3 regions of the Halalkalibacter sp. HAAS-P014 genome follow, and region 1 is predicted to be linked to each of the others. Evidence: predicted binding sites of a transcription regulator. Region 1 holds the regulator's gene; each other region holds the start of a gene.
The links. The regulator CtsR, encoded in region 1, represses protease genes until heat stress. The targets are predictions, from matches to a motif close to ATGGTCAATAAAGGTCAAACA.

Region 1 (5,022 bases):
CTCTTTTGCGCCGATGGTAGTTGGGGGCTTCCCCCTGTGAGAGTAGGACGTTGCCAGGCTTTAAAGCAGTAAAACACAATCCGATAGGGTTGTGTTTTTTTGCATAAATGTCACACTCAAAGCGTAGAAGGCCTCTGGTCTAAAGGATCGGATGAGTCGATGGAGCATTGTGAATGAGCAACCCTCTATACAGCAAGTCCCCTGTGAGAAGAACTGTTTCTCTTCGTAGAACAACAATATTCCTCTTTAGAATGAGCTCATGAATGTTTTCCTCGTAGGAGGGAATAGTCTGCAAGGACGTTGCAATCAGAAAAAACACATTCCGATAGGATTGTGTTTTTTTAGTGCGCTTAAACGTTACGCTCAAAGCATAAAGAGCTCTGGAGTTTAGCTCAAGATATACTTTGATAGTACGTACATTATATAATTTTAGACAACTAATTAACTAGAGTAGATATAAATGACAAGAGTCTATAACTAACTTCTTATCAGGGCAAATTGGTTAAACTACCTTTTGAGGAAGCTAGCAAGTTTAAGTTGCCACATAAGAAAAAGTAGGATTAAAAAGCAGGATAAGAAGGAATGTATAAGCTCTAGTTAGAATACATAATATAGTACTTTTTACTTTAACAACTTAAAATATTAGCTGAATTTAACCTGTTTTTGAAAAAATAAATCGAATTAATAAATAAATTGGTGAAAATATCTAATAATAAAAGGTTATCAACTAAAGAAGCCTGGTTATACTGATAATACGTATACATAAAATCAACAAACATATGCAAGGCCGATTCTCAACAGCAACCTCATATATTGCACTTTTTAATTGAAACGCATATAATGTTTATAAAGTCAAAGATAGTCAAAGTCAAATGGCGAAGGGAGGGCAAGTATTGAGAAATATATCTGACATCATTGAAGAATACTTGAAAGCCACCCTCAATAAAAGTGGAGATGACCCCTTAGAGATTAAAAGAAGTGAAATTGCTAAGAAGTTTCAATGTGTACCTTCACAAATTAACTATGTTATTCAAACGAGATTTACGTTAGAAAAGGGGTATCAAGTTGAAAGTAAAAGAGGTGGCGGTGGATATATTCGTATCATAAAAATTAGTCCTCACGATCATTTAGATTTGTTTGAACAAATGATTCAAATTATCGGTAAGAGGATTGATCAACAAACAGCTGAGAATATCATTTTACGTTTATTTGATGAAGAGGCTATTACAAAAAGAGAAGCGAATTTAATGATTAGTGTAATTGACCGTACATTATACAATGCGAATATTAGTCATCGAGATGAGGTTCGTGCCAATATTTTAATTGCTATGTTAGAAACGCTAAAGTATAAAGAGTTATCATAGAGAGGAGGAAATTTTGTGATTTGTCAGGAATGTAATAAGAGAAAAGCTAGTTTGCATTTTGCTAAAATCATAAATGGTGAGAAGACTGAATTTCATATTTGTGAACAATGTGCAAAAGAAAAGGGTGAGTACTTCCCAGGATCTAATAGCTTTTCAATTCATCAGCTCTTATCCGGATTGTTAAACTTTGAGCAACCAATGAAAGCTGAAGCACAAGAAATAAAACATTCATGTGACAAATGTGGCATGACTTACGAGCAATTTACCCAAGTAGGTAGGTTTGGGTGTGCAAACTGCTATAAAAGTTTCGAAGCAAAACTAACACCAATCTTGAAGAGAGTTCATAGTGGCAATCATACCCATTCAGGTAAGCTTCCAGAAAGAATTGGCGGGGGGATACAACTACAACGTCAAATCGATTCATTAAAAGGGACATTAAAAGGTTTAATTGAGGAAGAAGAGTTCGAAAAGGCAGCTGAACTTCGTGATGAAATCAGGTTGTTAGAAAAACAAAAGAATGAGCAAAAGGAGGGCTAATTTATGTCACTCCAACAATTTATTTCAGAAGCTTTAAGTCCATGGATGAAAAAAGATGGCCCAGATTCGGATATTGTGCTAAGTAGTCGAATAAGATTAGCTAGAAACCTTGAAGAATATAAATTCCCATTATTATCTTCAATGGAGGAGTCTTATGCCACTTCAAAACATATAGGAGAGGCATTAACTCAAGAAGAGTTCCAACAAGTTGGGGCGCTTGAGTTGTTACGGATAGACGATATGAAAGCGAATGAAAAACGTGTGTTAGTTGAAAAGCATCTCATTAGCCCTAATCTAGCAGATCATTCGAAGCATGGAGCTGTACTACTCGATACAGATGAAGCAGTAAGTATTATGGTAAATGAAGAGGATCATATTCGCATTCAATGTTTGCTTCCTGGTTTTCAGCTAGGAAAGGGACTTGAGAAAGCAAACCAAATTGATGATTGGATCGAGCAACGGTTAACCTATGCATTTGATGAAAAGAGAGGGTACTTAACAAGTTGTCCAACCAATGTTGGGACAGGGTTGCGAGCATCAGTGATGATGCACTTACCGGCACTTGCTATAACTCAGCAACTTAATAGAATTTTACCTGCAATTAATCAATTAGGTTTAGTTGTTAGAGGAATTTATGGGGAAGGTAGCGAAGCTTTAGGTAACCTATTTCAAATCTCCAATCAAATAACACTAGGAAAATCAGAAGAGGACATCGTTGAGGATCTGCGAGGGGTTGTTTTGCAACTTATTCAGCAAGAGCGAGCAGCTAGAGAAAGTCTTCTAGACCAATCTAGAATTCAACTAGAAGATCGTGTTCATCGTTCATATGGAATTTTAGCGCATAGTCGCTTAATTGAATCAAAAGAAGCGACTCAACGTTTATCCAATGTTAGATTAGGTATTGATTTGGGTTTGATTAAGGGTCTGTCAGGGAATATCTTAAATGAGTTAATGATCTTGACCCAGCCAGGTTTTCTCCAGCAATATGCTGGCGAAGTTTTATCTCCTGAACAGCGTGATGAAAGACGCGCTACATTAATTCGGGAACGGTTAAAATTAGAGGAAGAAACGAACGAATAATCATGGAGGTGGACGTCAATGATGTTTGGACGTTTTACAGAAAGAGCACAGAAAGTATTAGCATTGGCACAAGAAGAAGCAGTAAGGTTGGGGCATAATAACATTGGTACTGAGCACATTTTACTTGGGTTAATCCGTGAAGGAGAAGGAATTGCTGCTAAGGCTCTTCAAGCACTAGGACTAGGTTCAGAGAAAATCCAAAAAGAAGTAGAGTCGTTAATTGGCAAAGGCCAAGAAGGTTCTAAAACGATTCACTATACTCCTAGAGCAAAGAAAGTGATTGAGCTTTCAATGGATGAAGCTAGAAAGTTAGGTCATTCGTATGTGGGGACAGAACATATTTTACTAGGGTTAATTCGTGAAGGAGAAGGAGTAGCAGCACGTGTCCTAAATAACTTGGGCGTTAGCTTAAATAAAGCACGTCAACAAGTGTTACAGTTACTTGGTAGCAATGAAGTCGGAAGTTCTTCAGGTCAAAGTACAGGTAATGCAAATGCTAATACACCGACACTTGATAGTTTAGCTCGTGATTTAACAGCTGTAGCAAGAGAAGAAACTCTTGATCCAGTCATTGGCCGTAGCAAGGAAATTGAAAGGGTAATTCAAGTATTAAGCCGTAGAACCAAAAATAACCCTGTTTTAATCGGTGAACCAGGGGTCGGTAAGACAGCTATTGCAGAAGGCTTAGCCCAAGCAATCATTGCTAATGAGGTGCCAGAGACGCTTCGTAACAAGCGAGTAATGACGCTTGACATGGGTACGGTTGTTGCTGGTACAAAATATCGTGGTGAGTTTGAAGATCGCTTGAAAAAGGTTATGGATGAAATCCGCCAAGCGGGTAATGTCATTCTGTTCATTGATGAGCTGCACACATTGATTGGTGCAGGTGGAGCAGAAGGTGCAATTGATGCATCGAACATCTTGAAGCCATCTCTTGCTCGTGGAGAATTACAATGTATTGGTGCGACAACTCTTGATGAGTACCGTAAATACATTGAAAAGGATGCAGCGCTTGAACGTCGTTTCCAACCAATTCAAGTTAATGAACCTACATTAGATGAGTCAGAGCTAATTTTAAAAGGCCTTCGTGATCGTTATGAAGCACACCATCGTGTAACGATAACCGATGATGCAATTGAAGCTGCTGTTAAGCTGTCTGACCGTTATATTTCAGATCGCTTCTTACCAGATAAAGCAATTGACTTGATTGACGAGGCCGGTTCAAAAGTTCGTTTAAAATCATATACAGCACCACCAAACTTGAAAGAGCTTGAACAACGTTTAGAAGAAACAAGGAAAGAAAAGGATGCTGCTGTTCAAAGCCAGGAATTTGAAAAGGCAGCTTCATTACGTGACTCGGAACAACGTTTACGTGAAGAGTTAGAAGAGATGAAAAATGAGTGGAAGAAAAATCAAGGTCAAGAAGATACTGAAGTGACCTCTGAAGATATCGCTCAAGTTGTTGCAAGTTGGACGGGAATTCCAGTTTCGAAACTTGCAGAAGAGGAAACAGATCGCTTGCTTAAAATGGAATCTATTCTCCATGAACGTGTAATTGGTCAAGAAGAAGCGGTTCAATCTATTTCAAAAGCGATTCGCCGTGCACGTGCAGGATTGAAAGATCCGAAGCGACCAATTGGTTCATTTATTTTCTTAGGGCCAACTGGGGTCGGAAAGACGGAGCTTGCTAGAGCCGTTGCTGAAACACTCTTTGGTGATGAAGATTCTGTTATCCGTATTGATATGTCTGAGTACATGGAAAAACATACGACCAGCCGTCTCGTTGGTTCACCTCCTGGGTATGTTGGGCATGATGATGGTGGACAGTTAACAGAAAAAATCCGTCGTAAGCCATATTCCGTTATTCTACTAGATGAAATTGAAAAAGCTCACCCAGAAGTATTTAACATTCTTCTTCAAGTATTAGAGGATGGCCGTTTAACGGATTCAAAAGGAAGAACGGTTGACTTTCGAAATACAGCGATCATTATGACTTCAAACGTTGGAGCAAGTGAATTAAAGCGTAGCAAATTCTTAGGGT
Region 2 (5,022 bases), on a different contig from region 1:
TTGCGTCATGATGCATTAAAAGTATCGAAGGCAATTTTACGAATAAACGAATAGAATTACTATACATGTAGAAGTTTGGTTGTCATACAAGTAACAAAATTAAAAAGCTACACGGCTGAAAGGAGTGAGGACCTTGTCCTTTGCAGCCAAAACGAAAAAAGAATTAACGCAATTTGAACAAGAGGACTGCTGTGCAACGGCAGAGCTTGCCGCATTGATTCGTATGAATGGATCTCTTTCGTTCAGTCAAATGAAACTAGGATTAGATGTCACAACAGAAAATGCTGCGATAGCAAGAAGAATTTACACGTTAATTAAAAGAGTTTACCCATCAATGTTTGTTGAGTTACTTGTTCGAAAAAAGATGAGACTGAAAAAGAACAATGTTTATCTAGTTCGCATGCAGCATGAGGCGAGAGAATTGTTAGAGCACTTAGGGATACTAGGAGAAGGTTTTGTCTTTCTTCGAACAATCTCTAATCGTTTAACAAAGTCTTCATGTTGTAAGCGAGCGTATCTGCGTGGCGCATTTTTGGCTGGGGGATCAATTAACCATCCAGAAACTTCCTCGTATCACTTAGAAATATTTTCTATCTATGAGGAACATAATGCTTCTTTATGTGAATTGATGAACGAATACCAATTAAATGCAAAAACTTTGGAACGAAAAAAAGGATTTATTACGTATATGAAAGAAAGTGAAAAGATCACGGAATTTCTTAACATCATTGGAGCACATCAAGCATTGCTTTATTTTGAAGATGTGCGAATTATGAAAGATATGCGTAATTCTGTAAACCGTCTTGTTAACTGTGAGACCGCTAACTTAAATAAAACGGTTGGAGCTGCTTTGAGACAAGTAGAGAATATTCGCTTTGTAGATCGTACGATTGGACTCGACCAACTACCTCCGAAATTAAGAGAAATTGCTGAACTTCGAGTAAACCATCAAGATGTTACATTGAAAGAGCTTGGCGAGATGATTGAAGGTGGAACCGTTAGTAAGTCCGGAGTGAATCATCGCTTACGAAAAATAGATCAAATCGCAGAGAAGTTACGAAACGGACAATATATTCAAACAGAAAAATAAACTATAAGGAGAGACAAAACATGATTAAGAAAGAAGTTACAGTCAAAAGAAAAACAGGATTACAAGCTAGACCAGCTGCATTGTTTGTACAAGAAGCGAATCGTTTTTCAGCAGAGGTATTCATCGAGAAGGATGGAAAGAAAGTAAATGCTAAAAGTATTATGGGACTTATGAGTTTGGCTATGGGCCATGGTGCGACATTTACTCTTATTACAGACGGTCAAGATGAAAACGAAGCCCTAGAAACGTTAAGCACATTTATTGAAACAGAATAAAGAACAAGACACCGCCATACCACTGACAGGTACCGGTGTCTTTTAGATTTAAAATGAACGATGATAGATAAAAATAGAGGATAAGGTCGCTGACCCTATCCTCTGCTCTTGGGAAGAACTACTCTATAGTTCCTCTTTTTACATGTAATTATTTTGAAGCAGGAATGACTTTATCGATCAAACCATATTCTTGAGCTTTCGCTGCGATCATGAAATTATCACGATCTGTATCACGCTCAATTACTTCAAGAGGTTGCCCAGTACGTTCAGCTAAGATTTTATTTAAGCTTTCACGCATTTCAATGATACGCTTAGCATGAATTTGAATATCAGATGCTTGACCTTGTGTTCCACCAAGTGGTTGGTGAATCATAACTTCGCTGTTTGGAAGGGCAAAACGTTTCCCTTTTTCACCAGCTGCAAGCAAGAAAGCCCCCATTGATGCTGCCATACCGATACAAATTGTTGAAACCTTTGGCTTTATATACTGCATTGTGTCATAGATGGCCATACCAGCAGTGATTGAACCACCAGGACTGTTAATATAAATAGAGATATCTTTCTCAGGGTCTTCTGCTTGTAAGAAAAGTAGTTGCGCAACAATTGAGTTTGCGACATTATCATCAATAGCGCTACCTAACATAATAATACGGTCTTTTAAAAGTCTTGAATAAATGTCATATGCACGTTCGCCTCTGTTTGTTTGCTCAATAACTGTAGGGATTAAATTCATTTAAAAACTCCTCCTTTTAGATTTGTGAACAATAGGCGTTCACTGAGTGTTTTATTATGTACATCATACCGAAATGGTCAAAGAAGGTCAAATAAAAACACTTCATTACCTAACCAAGTCAGCTAGCTGAAAGAAACGCTAAAAATTTAGCGTATGAGGTATAGCGAAGATCTCGCAAAAACTCTCATAATAGATACTATTCCATACCAAGGCAATTAAACCCTTCTTTCATAATAACCGTTTTTAAATAATCTAAACGATATTCTGCAATCATTACCATAGTTTTGTAGAACTAGATCATTTATAATGGGTTTAGGAATGAAATTTACTATTCGTTGCATAAGTATAGGAAAACGCTTTCAAAACTTTCGATAAAGCGATCTTATTAAATTGAAGGGAGGGACTGAATGTGCAGTTTGGTTTATTCCAACAGCAGACACAAAACTTAGTAATGACGCAGGAGTTACGTCAGGCGATTCATCTATTGCAATATACTGCTGCTGAACTAACTTCCTTTATACAAGAACAAGCACTGGAGAATCCATTATTGGATGTAGGGGAAACGCATAGATTCGAAGAACCAATCTATTCGTCTTTTACACAAGCTTCAGAAGATCAAGCCTCTCCCATTGATTACGCACATATCGATCGAACGTCTTTAAGTGATCATTTACTATTGCAATTACAAGAGTTAAATCTACAAGAAAAGCAAAAAAAACAACTAACGTATATGATCTATAGCTTACGAGAGGACGGATATGTGTCTAGACCTTTTGTGGAAATATGCGAAGAGTTAGATATTAGCCTACAAGAGGGCGAAGCGCTATTAGAGCTGTTACAAGGGTTTGAACCAGCTGGAGTAGGTGCACGTAATTTGCAAGAATGTTTATTACTACAATTGGAACGCATGGACGATCCTAATTATTTAGCCGAGCAAGTTGTATCACTTCATATGGAGGCATTTGCCAAAAGAAAATGGAAGGAACTATCTAAAGAACTACAAGTAACTTTAGCTGAGCTTCAAGAAGTGAATGACTTAATTCAAACACTCGATCCACGACCAGGTACGCAATATGTTTCTGAACCGGTGCAATTCGTCCAGCCAGAAATTCGAATTGTTCCGTTTGAAGGGGATCTGCTTGTTCATTTAGAAGACGATTTGATTCCTAATGTAGGGCTAAATCATCATTATGAAAAGTTGCTTTTAAATGATCAAGACGATGAAGCAAATCGCTATGTAAAGCAAAAGATTCAACAAGTACAATGGCTGGCTAAGAGCATCCAACAAAGAAAACAGACGATTTTAAAAGTCGGTGAAGCAATTGCCAAACACCAAAAAGATTATCTCTTAAATAAAAATGGAAAACTTAAACCTCTTACTTTAAAAGAAGTTGCCGAAGAGATTGATGTTCATGAATCAACGGTAAGTAGAGCAACGACAAATAAATATGCTGATACGCCTCGTGGGATGATTGAACTTAAATCATTGTTTTCTTCAGCTATACAAAGTGGGAATGGTGAATCAACATCAAGTCGTTCGATAAAAGAATTATTAAAAGAAGCTGTTGCAGAAGAAAATAAACAAAAACCATTGTCAGATGCGAAAATTGTTAATTGGCTCCAACAAGAACATGATATCACTGTTTCTCGAAGAGCGATTGCCAAATATAGAGATGAATTAGGAATTCCTTCGTCTAGTAAACGAAAAAGATTCGAATAATAGTAGGATAAAATGTGGATACAATATAAAATGTTACTGTATTGGTTTCCACTTTTATCCTTTACATAAAAGAGCTTGTTTCTAAAGTGAGGTAGGACTGATAAAAATGATAGATGTAACGGTAATGTCAAAGGTCGATTGTCCACTATGTGACAAAGCAATCGAAATAATAAAGCCTTTAGCTAAAGAATTTGGATTTGAGATGCAGATTGTTGATATTTATAAAGATGATCAATTGCTTGAAAAGTACCAAATTATGATTCCGGTTATTTTGGTCAATGGAGAAGAAGTAGATTATGGCCAAATTTCGAAAGATAAGATAAGAAAACGTTTACTTGAGATAAATAGGCAAATATAACTTGTGAATGGCCTCTATCCTTGGTAATATATACATGTAATGAGGATTTTGGTCTTTTTTTTATTCTCATCGGGACGTGAAAAGTCTATCCGGGACTGTAATTGTCCAACAAAGAATAAGGAGTTTGACTTATGAATCCAATATTAAATATTCAAAAGAAATTATTACCAGATGTGTTAGAAGTGATGATAAAGCGCTACAGAATCCTTCACTACATCAAATTAATGCAACCGATTGGTCGGCGTAGTTTAGCTTCTAATTTGCAACTTTCCGAGAGAGTTTTAAGAGGTGAAGTGACTTTCTTAAAAGATCAAGGACTCGTTCATTTTGCTTCATCTGGAATGAGCATTACGGATGAAGGAGAGCAGTTATTTGAACAGCTAGAAGTAGTAATGAAAGAATTGCTTGGGCTTCGCGAGTTAGAAACACAGTTAGAAAAAACACTCGGTGTAAAACAAGTGATCGTCGTTGCTGGAAACAGTGACCAAGATGAATGGGTAAAGCGTGAAATGGGCCGTGCTTGTATTAGCACACTAAAAGCGAAGGTTCAGCCTAAAGATGTCGTCGCTGTAATGGGTGGTACGACACTTGCAGCAGTAGCAGAAATGATGCAGCCAGACTCGAGAACGAAAGAAGTAGTATTTGTTCCAGCACGAGGTGGTTTAGGTGAGCAAGTGGAAAACCAGGCCAATACAATTAGTGCTGAGCTTGCGAGTCGAGCTGGAGCACAATATCGCTTATTGCATGTACCAGATCAAATTAGTGAAGAAGCATACTCATCCCTAGTATTAGAACCATCTGTAAAGGACATCCTAAATTTGATTAAATCAGCTTGTACTGTCATTC
Region 3 (5,022 bases), on a different contig from region 1:
GCCGTAATTTGATCTTCAATGTGTTCTTGGATCGTTCGACGTAATGGACGTGCTCCAAAAGCCTGGTGATAACCAAGTTCTGCAATTTTTTCTTTAGCTGCTTGTGTTACGTCCAAATTTAAATCTTGTTCATTCAATGTGTTTTGCAAGTCTTCAAGCATAATATTTATAATTTTGATTAAGTCTTCTTTTTGAAGATGGCTAAACTCGATAACCGAGTCGATGCGATTCAAAAATTCAGGTTTAAAGTAATCTCTTAAGTTTTCCAAAATACTTTGTGTAGCTAGTACACTTTGACCTTCTGTTTCATTGAAGCCAATCGCGCCAAGCTTTTTATCTGTAACACCGGCATTCGAAGTCATAATAATGACCGTTTCATTAAAGTTAACTACTCTTCCTTGGCTATCTGTCAAACGTCCGTCTTCCATGATTTGTAAGAACATATTTAACACATCAGGATGTGCTTTTTCAATCTCGTCTAGGAGAATGATTGAGTACGGATTTCTACGTACTTGTTCAGTCAACTGACCTGCTTCATCATGACCTACATATCCTGGAGGAGATCCAATAAGTTTTGATACAGAATGTTTCTCCATGTATTCACTCATATCTAGACGAATCATCGAATCTCTACTTCCAAACAATTCAGCAGCAAGGGTTTTCGTTAATTCCGTTTTACCTGTTCCTGTTGGACCGACAAAGAGAAATGAAGCAGTTGGGCGAGCTTTCGGTTTTAGACCTACGCGAGCACGAAGAATCGCTTTTGCGACTTTTTCAATCGCCTTCTCCTGACCAATTACTTTTTTAGCAAGGTTTGATTGAAGATCTTTCATTTTTGACTGCTCAGACGTTTGAAGTTTTTTGACAGGAATTCCTGTGCTCTTTTCAATAATATCTTGAATATGTTCAACCGTTACTTCTGTTACCGGCTCAACTACATCATTTTCAAGCTTCCTTTTTAATGAAAGTTCCTCATCACGTAGGCTTGCAGCTTTTTCATAATCTTCATTTTTTGTTGCATCTTGTTTTTCAAGAACAATTTGTTTTAAACGACTTTGGAGTTTGTCTTTATCCGTAACCCCTTGTGATAAGTTTAGTTTTGAGCCAGCTTCATCAAGTAAATCAATCGCCTTGTCCGGTAGGAATCTGTCTTGAATGTAGCGATCTGATAACGTTACACAAGCTTTTAATACGTCATCAGAGTACTTGACATTATGATAGTTCTCATAGATAGAACGAATTCCTTTTAATATCTCAAATGCTTCATCTGTCGTTGGTTCTTTCACTATCACCGGTTGAAAACGACGTTCTAGAGCCGCATCTTTCTCAATCATACGATACTCTTTTAGAGTAGTAGCACCAATGAGTTGGAATTCACCACGAGCTAAGGCTGGCTTTAAAATATTGCCTGCATCCATAGAACCCTCAGACGAACTACCTGCACCAACCATCATATGGAGTTCGTCAATAAAAAGAATCACATTATCACGGCTTTGTAACTCAGTTACAAGTTGTTGCATCTTTTCTTCAAACTGACCTCTATAACTTGTCCCAGCAACAAGGGAGCTTATATCTAGTACATAAACTTCCTTATTTAGAAGTTTAGCTGGCACTTCGCCTTTTACAATTTTTAGAGCGAATCCTTCAGCAATCGCTGTCTTACCTACACCAGCTTCACCAATTAAGACTGGGTTATTTTTTGAACGACGATTCAACACCTCGATCACTCGTTCTATTTCTTTATTGCGTCCAATTACTGCATCAATTCGACCTTGTCTTGCTTCTTCTGAAAGGTTTCGCCCATGTTGATCAAGAAACCCATTTCCACCTTGGTTAGGAACCGCTTCCTTCACTTGCTGTTGTGTAAAGCCATTCGATGACGCATTTTGTGAATTCATAAACCCTTTGAAGAAATCATCAAAATGATATGAAGACATACCATATTGAGTTTGTGTATCACTATAACAATCTGAACATAGTGACATTTGTGTTTTAGAATTATTAATAATTAAATTCAGTTTCACATTCGCTGGTTTGCTTTGGCATTTTTCACATAGATTCATTTTAAATTCAATCCTCCTTGATTTAGATTTTTATTTGACTTTGACTAACTTTGACCAATAGTATAAAAGAAAAAGCCTTGTTGGCTTTAAAGAATATTATCTCTATCATTATTATATTTGACCTTCTTTGACTTTTCAAGTGGTAAATGTCTTTTATCTGAAAATAATCTATGTCTATCTTAGCATTAAGTAAATTCGACAAATTAAACAAACGTTTGATTAAATTCGAGCACTTCTTTATTAAAGAAAGCGCAATCCAAAAGATTACGCTTTACTGTGACTATTGATTACCTTTTTTAATCCACTCAGCTACTTGAACAGTACGTTTCGCTTGATACTTAGCAGCTTCTTCAACATCTTCTTGCATTTTTCCGTCTTGACCAACCGTTACACTTACTCCATAAGGATTTCCTCCAGATGCAAATTGCACTGGATCTGTGTAACCAGGTGATGCTACAATCGCACCCCAATGGTACATTGATGTATATAACGAAAGGATTGTTGCTTCTTGACCACCATGTGCATTACTAGCTGAAGACATCGCACTAACTGCTTTATTTGCAAGTTTGCCGTTAGCCCATAATCCACCTGTTGTATCGATGAATTGCTTCATTTGAGCAGGCATGTTACCAAAGCGTGTTGGAACACTAAAGATAATTGCATCTGCCCACTCAAGATCATCTAACGTTACTTCTGGAACATTTTTCGTTTCTTCAACATGGGCTTTCCATGCAGGGTTTGACTCAATCGCATCTTGGGGAGCTAATTCAGGTACTTTTACTACTTTCACATCTGCACCTGCTGCTTTCGCGCCTTCTTCAGCCCATTTTGCTAATTGATAGTTTGTTCCTGTAGAACTATAATAAATAACTGCTAATTTTACGTTTGACATATTAAAACTCTCCTTTTTTGTTGAATTAGAATTACCAAATAATTTTTTTAGAAAACTCATTCGTTATCACTCCATTTTTGTTCATATGTAGGTCAGGTTGAAACCGATCACCCCCTAATCAAAATCAACTCATATTAAATAAATTCATATATTATGAAATTGAGATATTATCGTAAAGAGAAAGCCTTTCATTCAAAAGGCGTACTTACGTTGGACGTTTCAACTGAAATGTTTCTCCTAATTTTGAATAGGAACTTCCTGCTAATCGACTTATTGGTTCTAATCCGATCGCATCAATTCTTCCGTTCTTATAAAGATCATCACGAATATGATACGTAACAATTCGGCCGATCAGTAAATCGCAGGAAGGATTCTCCTCTGTCCCACCTAAAGGAATTGCTCTTTCTAGAACACATTCCATTCGAATTCTTGCTTCTTGTATACCCGGTACACTGACTTTTAAACTTTCAACTTGTGTTAGTTTTGCATCGATTACTTCACTTTCAGTTGGAGGAAGTGTCTTAGCTGTCTCATTAATTTTTTCTATATAGGACTCATCAGAAATGTGCACAACAAATTCTTTACGGTCGATGGCATTCCTCGATGTATCTTTTAAATTCCCCTCATTTCGTTGAACAGAGATAGAAATCATCGGTGGATTCGCAGATACGATATTAAAGTAACTAAACGGTGCAGCATTAAGTACGTTTTCAGTTGAAAGTGTCGTAACAAACGCTACTGGTCTTGGTATAATACTTCCGGTTAAAAATTTATAATTTTCACGTTCAGCAAGCTCATTCGGGTCAATTGACTTCAAATAAAGACTCTCCTTTGTGTGAAGTATATTCCTATTAATCCAAGTTTATTTCTTTTAATTTAGTTTACACAGGTTAAATCTCCTGAGCATAGAATCCTAACTTTTTCAAGTTGGCGATCATCGCTTCTTTCTCTTCGTAATCCAAACCTCCGAAGATTTCTTCAATGGCTTGACGGTGATTAGGAAAAATATCAGCCATTAACTGATTTCCTTTGTCTGTTATGGCTGCGTAAGTAACACGTCGATCTTTTGGACATGGTTGTCTCTCAAGCAGCTGTTTCTTTTCAAGCTTATCTACAACATACGTAATGCTACTACTCGCAAGCAAGACTTTCTCTCCAATTTTTTGGATGGGCTGATTTCCTTTACTATATAATAGTTCTAAAACCCCAAACTCTGTTGGATTAAGACCGTACCTTTTGATGTCTTCCTCTACACGTTTTGTGATAGCTTCCATTGCACGAGTCATAACAACAAATAATTTGAGAGATTGATCTTGGTTATTCAATTCATTTGAGTTCATTATGATCATATCCTTAAATTTTATCTCGATTTCGAAGTAATTATACACATGAATTTAGGTTATTGTCAATAGTTCAACAACAATCCCTTGCAAATTAATGTAGTAGAACATTATTGAACTCTTTTCTGTCATGAGATTGACCCTGATAAAAAATTAAGATAAGTACACTTAACAAGACAAAGAAGATAAAATTTTGTTGTGTTTACCCACATAACACTACGAGCATAGCAGAAACCTGTCGAATACCGTCGGATAGAGTTAGCATTTATTGTAAATTCATGGAAAACGATTCTTATTCTACCAAATTTTTTATGATACTATTTTAGTAGAGAGAAAAAGGAAGATACAGTATCAATTTTAAGAAAAAATTCAGAATAGGGGAAATGTTCTGGTTGAAATCAGAACAAAAGTAATGGGGGGGTTAAAAATGTGGTTACGACAAATACGAAAGACAAAATCAAACAAGAGTGGACAGAACTAATAAAAGAGGCGAAATCGATTGGCCTAACACCAGCAGAAGTAAGAGAGTTTATAAGGAAAAACCGGCGCACTGTTAATAATTAGTACAATAAAGCAGTTCTTAGGAAAAGAGGCTGTCCCATTTATGTAGCGAAGTTAAAATTAGTTTGAGACAACCTCTTTTCGTAGGGTTAGTACATTAATCTCAGGAGGATTCAAAAAGCGAAACTGTAAGAACGGAAGCGCATCACTGCTACCAAGTCCTGCA

Region 2: clpP (ATP-dependent Clp endopeptidase proteolytic subunit ClpP) is a predicted target of CtsR. The motif match lies at 2,172-2,192, and genes of this name have one in related genera.
Region 3: AC1FXZ_RS02385 (ATP-dependent Clp protease ATP-binding subunit) is a predicted target of CtsR. The motif match lies at 2,178-2,198, and genes of this name have one in related genera.

The regions. Positions count from the first base shown of each region.
Region 1 is NZ_JBWQTV010000026.1:60-5,081, forward strand. It holds rRNA gene rrf (5S ribosomal RNA) at 1-59, shown strand, start outside; gene AC1FXZ_RS19760 (CtsR family transcriptional regulator) at 894-1,364, shown strand; gene mcsA (protein-arginine kinase activator protein McsA) at 1,380-1,901, shown strand; gene mcsB (protein-arginine kinase McsB) at 1,905-2,981, shown strand; gene clpC (ATP-dependent protease ATP-binding subunit ClpC) at 3,000-5,022, shown strand, end outside.
Region 2 is NZ_JBWQTV010000008.1:21,144-26,165, reverse strand. It holds gene AC1FXZ_RS07465 (gluconeogenesis factor YvcK family protein) at 1-54, shown strand, start outside; gene whiA (DNA-binding protein WhiA) at 134-1,090, shown strand; gene AC1FXZ_RS07455 (HPr family phosphocarrier protein) at 1,111-1,365, shown strand; gene clpP (ATP-dependent Clp endopeptidase proteolytic subunit ClpP) at 1,514-2,098, opposite strand; gene rpoN (RNA polymerase factor sigma-54) at 2,508-3,818, shown strand; gene AC1FXZ_RS07440 (glutaredoxin family protein) at 3,925-4,176, shown strand; gene AC1FXZ_RS07435 (sugar-binding transcriptional regulator) at 4,308-5,022, shown strand, end outside.
Region 3 is NZ_JBWQTV010000002.1:321,229-326,250, forward strand. It holds gene AC1FXZ_RS02385 (ATP-dependent Clp protease ATP-binding subunit) at 1-2,063, opposite strand, end outside; gene wrbA (NAD(P)H:quinone oxidoreductase) at 2,344-3,015, opposite strand; gene AC1FXZ_RS02395 (flavin reductase family protein) at 3,161-3,772, opposite strand; gene AC1FXZ_RS02400 (MarR family winged helix-turn-helix transcriptional regulator) at 3,846-4,295, opposite strand; gene AC1FXZ_RS02405 (anti-repressor SinI family protein) at 4,725-4,859, shown strand; gene AC1FXZ_RS02410 (metallophosphoesterase) at 4,917-5,022, opposite strand, start outside.